2 regions of the Sporosarcina sp. NCCP-2331 genome follow, and region 2 is predicted to be linked to the other one. Evidence: predicted binding sites of a transcription regulator. Region 2 holds the regulator's gene; the other holds the start of a gene.

Region 1 (3,399 bases), on a different contig from region 2:
CCTTCATAATCATAGCCCCACACAGCATTCAGAATAGAATCACGTGACAACACTTTTCCATAATGCCTGGTAAGATAAAGAAGTAACTCGTATTCTTTTGGTGCCAAAGATATCGGTTTTCCCTCCAAGGAAACAGTATGGGCCATTCTATTGACCACCAGCCTGCCAAAGGTGAGTAGATTTCCCTCTTGACCGATCGTACCTTCCGTTCGTTTCAACAGTGTAGTCGCACGAGCTACTAATACTCTTGGGCTAAAAGGCTTTGTGACATATTCGTCCGCACCAAGCTCGAACCCTTTCAATTGATCTTCATCATCTGCCCTAGCTGTGATCATGATAATTGGAACATTTGAATTCCTGCGAATCTGCCTGCATACTGAAAACCCATCAAGTTCAGGCATCATAATGTCCAGCACAATCAGATCAATGGAATGTCTTTCAAAAATCTTGAGTGCAAGTTTACCATTTCCGGCTTCATACACGTCCCATTGTTCCTTCTTGAAATAATCCGTGATAAACTCACGCATCAGCAAGTCATCTTCAACTAACAATAGATTTCTTTTCATGGTTTTCCTCTCCGCATCTATCCACGCCCTCTTTCACTATGGGACATGGATACTAATATGGCTTCATTCTTCTACACCTCCAACTGGACCATGTAAACCTAGTATAGAAGACTCCTGTGTACGTCGTGTGTACTGCTTGTATGTATTTTTTAAGAATAGCACGGACTTTTCTGTGATAAGAGAGTAACTATTTTTTGTCACTTGGTCTAGCGATAAATATAGATCAACCATTTTTATCTCCAGCAATAAAATAATATTCTCAAGTAAACCGTAATACTAGCCCATTAAGGGTAAACTCTCTTGCTCTCCAGCTTGCTCTTTCAACCATTGTTATCGCTCTTCTTTTGTTTCTCTTCCGCATTTTTTGCACTTTCTTCTTGGCTCTTCATCAAAACATGTGCTTGACAACCTGTCACGTGCATGTTGGCAGTGTGTGGATTTAATATGTGCGGGTTTCGTTTCTCGACTTTGCAGGATTTTTAATTGAAGTGTGGATCGTTTCGCTCGTATATCATTGGGCACAATCAGTAAAAAAGATACACCTTATTACTTGTTTCTCTACTTTTCTTGTTGATTTTTGATTTTTCTGTCATATAATGAGATCATACGTATATCGGCCTATAAAAACTGGAGGGAATGCTATGGTTCATGAACAGATTTTATCTTCTTATATCGTGACGTTTCATACTTTCGCATTACTGAGCGGAAAACATCCTAATCCTTTTTTCACGCAAGTCATTGAAAGCAACCGAACGTTCTTCGTCGAAAAGACTCCGCTGGAAATCATGCGAGACTCCTGCGCTCATTACCGCACCAACCTCGAAGCGATCATTGAAAGCTCCAAAAAAGATTTGAAGAAACGGCATAAACCACCCATCATGCTAACTCACTCACATAATAAACCGTTATTGTTTTTCCCTTTATTATCACCATCACTGCACCAGAATACATGGATTGCCTTTCACGCGGTCAAAGATGCCCACCCGCATAAAGACGGAGTGTCTCTCGTGCTGAAGACGAATGCAAAATTGCTGTTGAATACGTCAATGAATACCGTGTATCGCCAAGTGACATTGTCTCATGTGCTCTCTCAGCGGTTTGATAATGCACAGGAGGAATTGCGCAGTTCCTATTCGATGGTCATGGAGCCGAAACATTCTGACTCCCCAATTTCCTGAGATACTGATTCAGGAGTTCTTCAGAACGGTTTCGAAGCCGCACATTCAAATAACGCCGGTAATCTTCGTAGCCGTCATGCAGAAATAGGTATTCAGTGAATAATTCATCTGTTGATCTGCGGATGACTTTCATTTTATGCCGGCGTAAGTAAATCGCAGTTTTCTGGAGATCTGCACTGACAGCGTTCATCGTGTCGTCCACTAAGTTGAGGTAAGGGCTTTTTAATTTGAAAGGCATTTGCTCTACAAGCTGCCGGTCTCTTTCAAGAATTGTCAGCAGCATAGGCAGGTAAATATGATTTTCTAAATAGGGCAATGCTTCCGTGGGGATTAAAGGCATGTGCTTCGCCTCCTGTAAGAACTAGTGTTCGTATACCGATTATAATCTGTACACGCAGGAAAAGCAAGCAAGTTTCAGGTGGGAATTTTTGTTGGAGTTGCCAGGATAAAAAAGAGGCTGCTGCAGGCAGTCATCTGCATGACTATCCGCAACAGCCTTCTACTTTACTTCGCCGGATCGTCTCCAATGAAGTGGATCGAGAATACTTTCCATGCGCCGTCTTCTTTATGGAAGACGGTTACTTGGCGTCCGTCTGCAATGTTTTCCGCACCGCTTGCCGTGTCGATCAGCGTTGTTTTCAAAGTCGAAAATACCTGTGCTTCTTCCTCGGCATATTTTACGATAGTTTTATTGTCCGCTTCACGCTGAATGTCTGTAGTTTCGAGCATTTCTTCCATTGCTTTACGCTCTTCTGCCTCGTCATAGCCTTTTGTGGAAAGTGTAGCAAGATAGCCGTCCACGTCTTTATTATTCAGCGTTTCGATATAGTGGTCGAATGCTGAAAGAATGCTTTCTTTTTCCTCTTTTGGCACATCTGCCGCTTCTTCGACTTGGTCGCCTGACATGCTGAAGCCGACTTTTTTATCGTCGACACCATGATCAATCGCTCCGCTGCCCGGAGCTGCTTCGCCGTTTTCCACATCATTCGGGTTCGTTTCTTCTGCTTTATTACACGCACCCAATACTAGCGCTAGGGCGATGGATGCTGCTGCTAATTGTTTTTTCATTGCTGCCTCCTGAACGGAGAAAAGGGCCTTTTTTCTGCAAAAGACCTTTCAGTTTGTAGACAAGAATTAGTGAGAAAGTGAGTAGGTGGTTAAGATACCGTTTCCCTGCGTTCCAGGCGGACGCTTTCCGTGGGGCGCGGATCCGCTTCCTCCGCTGGCGCTCCGTCCAGGGTCTCATCACTCGCGCTGAATCCCGCAGGAAGAGCCGTAACGAAGAACGGCTTTTGCGAGCATAAGCGTAGCGTTGGGAGCACATCTTTGCTTTTCGCCGCCCTGCACTACGGTCAACTGGCTTTGTTTTCAAGACTTTGTATGAAGAAGTCCTTTTCTCATAGCCTTGTGGATTCTGCAAGCAAAGGATTTTGTATTGGAGTACTCATAAAATTATCGTGGTCAACAATAAGTTCACGCAATAAATTCAATGAGCAGACCAAGTAACATTGCACATTTTATAAGGATTGGAGCGTAAGCCGGTCGACTCCGGGAGGATCAGCCCGACAGGTAAGACGACTTTGGGGAGCTTGCGACCAAGTCGGCTTACCGCGGGCCCTCCGGAAAGCGTACCGGCTGAAGCGCAAATCCCCTAC
Region 2 (3,399 bases):
GCCCCTTATCGCGCAACGAAATAATTTCTTCTATTGGAATAACTAATCGTTCTCTGCCGGGACCTTTATCAATATTATGTAAGTTTTTTGATGGGTCATAACCTTTTTGGACAGCCCGCTTCATGCCTCTTCGAATTTTCGCATTATGCAGTTTACGCTGATATTCTTCAACGATTGCCAGAATTTCAAGCAGCATCGTATCCATTTCATTGAGTTCTATCGTCCCGTTTGAATGATTGGATATCACGGTGGTCTGCGATTTAGCTATAACGTGCAAAATAGCCACTCTGGCGTTGCCGCGTCCAAGACGGGTTTCGTCCTGTACAAGCAATGCATCGATTTTTTCATTCTGTAGCTGATCGAGCAGAGCAAGCAGTCCGTCCCGGTCCATTTCATAACCGCTTTGCCGATCAGTAAAAATACCGGCACATTCATAGGAAAGTTCCACCGCTAATTGCTCCAGTTCTTCCTGCTGCCTCACCAGAGACTGTTCCTGCGTTTCTTTTTCTGTACTCACACGGCAATATATCACACATTTCTTGTTATTCATTTGCTCCCTCTCCCATTTCAGCCAGCCTATGATCGGGCTGTCTGTCCATCTTAACAGGCAGACGCAGCAAGTCACCGGATTTGATCTGGTCACTCTTCAGCTCATTCAAGGATTTTACTTGTTCAATCCAATGGTGAGGAGGCGTCTTGGCGTCTGCATAATTCGCTGCCAGATCCCATAATGTGTCACCATCGTCAATAACTATTTCCATATACCCTTCATCTGATGACAACTTGTCCAATTGGTAGGCCGCCACGGATAGAATAACTACTATAAGTACAATAAAAAAATAATTTTCTTTAAAGAATCTCATGCTGAATCCTCCTATTACTCTATTTTTAGAATGCATGTTCGGAATGCTTGTTCTCAATTATAAGAGAACATACGATTGGCTGTCAAGCAAAATTCGAACCTTTGTTTGATTACTAGCCGAACGCATGTTATACTATATTCAAAATACTTGTTGGATATTTCGATTTACCGGCAAACCAATTGAAGAGGTGAATGAATTGAAGAAAATTTCTAAAAGACAGGAAGAAATACTTGCTTTCATTAAAGATGAAGTCCGTTTAAAAGGATATCCGCCATCCGTAAGGGAAATCGGAGAAGCAGTCGGTCTTGCATCCAGCTCTACTGTGCACGGCCACTTGTCACGTCTGGAGAACAAAGGATTTATCCGGCGGGACCCGACGAAGCCCCGTGCGATAGAAATATTAGATCCCGAAGGCCTTGAAGAATTAAAAGGCGGGGTCATGCATGTTCCATTGATTGGTAAAGTTACTGCAGGTGCTCCGATAACTGCTATTGAAAATATAGAAGAGTACTTTCCGCTGCCGGACAGTTTCGGCTCTTCAGATGATGAAATCTTCATGCTTGAGATTGTTGGAGAGAGTATGATTGAAGCAGGCATCTTGAATGGCGACCGTGTGATTGTCAGACAGACTCATTCCGCTATGAACGGCGAAATTGTAGTAGCTATGACTGAGGAAGATGAAGCAACGGTGAAACGTTTCTTTAAAGAGAAGGACTATTTCCGTCTGCAGCCTGAAAACTCGTCTATGGAACCGATTATCGTTGACCAAGTATCGATACTCGGGAAAGTTGTCGGAGTTTATCGGATGATTCATTAAAAAAAGTGTATCGAAAACCATTATGGTTTTTGATACACTTTTTGTTTTATATCAGTTTTTGTTCCAAAAGCTGCTCAGTAGATGCCAGCACAGCAGCTTTGACATGTTCATATGTCAGTCCGCCCTGTATATAAGCGGTATAAGGCGATCTGATGGGGCCGTCAGCTGTCAGCTCGATGCTGGAACCCTGGATAAACGTGCCGGCGGCCATAATGACGTCATCCGAATAGCCCGGCATATAAGATGGTTCAGGCGCATAGTGGGCATTTATTGGAGAATTGTCCTGTATCATCCGGCAGAATGTGATCATCTGTTCCGGTGTTGAAAAGTTTACCGATTGGATGAGATCTGTGCGCTGCACGCTGTAGTGCGGTGTCGTGTCCATTCCAAACTGTTCAAAGAAAGCAGCAGTAAACAATGCGCCTTTGACTGCCTGGCTCACCACATGGGGTGCCAGGAAAAAGCCCTGATACATTTCGAGTAATGTATCCAGTGATGCTCCGGCTTCTGCGCCAAGTCCCGGAGAAGTCATTCGGTACGCACATTTTTCTACCAGTTCTTTTTTTCCTGCTATATATCCGCCGGTTCTCACTAAGCCGCCGCCCGGATTTTTAATAAGTGAACCAGCCATCAAATCGGCGCCTGCTTCCGTCGGTTCCTGCAGCTCCACAAATTCACCATAGCAATTGTCCACGAAGATGACGACATCTTCTTTTATTTTGCGTATCTCTTGAATCATTTCTCTAATTTCATGTATCCGGAATGATGGATTGCTCGAATAGCCTTTTGAGCGCTGAATTGCGACTATTTTTGTTTTGGAAGAAATCGCTTCTTCAGCTTTCTCATAATCCACTTTGCCGTCTTCTTTCAAATCGATATGCCGATATGAAATTTGGTAGTCTTCCAGTGAACCAGTATCTTTGCCGTTTCCTGAAATGATTGATTCCAGTGTATCGTACGGTTTGCCGGTGATATAGATCAATTCATCCCCCGGACGGAGTATACCGAACAAACTGATGGTAATGGCATGAGTGCCTGAAATGATTTGATTTCGGACAAGACAGTCTTCTGCCCCGAAAACATCTGCATAGACCTGTTCAAGAGTATCACGCCCGCTGTCATCGTAGCCGTAGCCTGTTGAACCGGACAGATGAAAGTCACTGACTTTATTCTGCTTGAAAGCCTGAAGCACTTTTCGCTGATTATAAAAAGCGATTTCTTCTACTTTTTTTACATAAGGTGCAATTTTCTGCTCTGCTTCGTAAGATTTCTGAAGCAGTTCTTCATTGATCGGTGCGATTTGCATAGGTAGTACCTCTTTTCATTTTGTTCAACATCTATTTTAGCAGAAGGAGCCGGGTTGCCCTACTAAAGAACATAAAAAAACAGGCATCAGCCTGTTTTACTGTTCATCTTTTAAAATAACGGGTTTTGCCGGTGCATAGGTTGATATCGCATGTTTATAGATGAGTTGCTGTTTTCCGTCTGATTCCAGCAAGACCGTATAATTGTCATAGGACTTGATCAAGCCTTTCAATTGAAAACCATTCAATAGAAAAACCGTAACAAACGTGTTGTTCTTCCGTAAAGAATTCAAAAACGTATCCTGCATATTCCCTTGTGCCATTCAATTGCCTCCCTATATCTATTACATGAATTATTCCCCACTTACTTCTTAAAACCCTTTATTATTTCACATGTTTTTCGAAAAATTTCATC

The links. The regulator LexA, encoded in region 2, represses DNA repair genes until DNA is damaged. The targets are predictions, from matches to a motif close to CGAACATATGTTCG.
Region 1: NCCP2331_RS05185 (YhjD family protein) is a predicted target of LexA. The motif match lies at 2,102-2,115, and genes of this name have one in related genera.

Annotation. Positions count from the first base shown of each region.
Region 1 covers NZ_BRCD01000006.1:78,338-81,736, forward strand. Annotated here, with positions in the region: gene NCCP2331_RS05175 (response regulator transcription factor) at 1-566, opposite strand, end outside; gene NCCP2331_RS05180 (competence protein ComK) at 1,208-1,744, shown strand; gene NCCP2331_RS05185 (YhjD family protein) at 1,707-2,084, opposite strand; gene NCCP2331_RS05190 (nuclear transport factor 2 family protein) at 2,249-2,812, opposite strand.
Region 2 covers NZ_BRCD01000002.1:17,246-20,644, forward strand. Annotated here, with positions in the region: gene NCCP2331_RS01275 (YneB family resolvase-like protein) at 1-550, opposite strand, end outside; gene yneA (cell division suppressor protein YneA) at 543-863, opposite strand; gene lexA (transcriptional repressor LexA) at 1,060-1,680, shown strand; gene NCCP2331_RS01290 (methionine gamma-lyase family protein) at 1,727-2,986, opposite strand; gene hfq (RNA chaperone Hfq) at 3,083-3,307, opposite strand; gene miaA (tRNA (adenosine(37)-N6)-dimethylallyltransferase MiaA) at 3,349-3,399, opposite strand, start outside.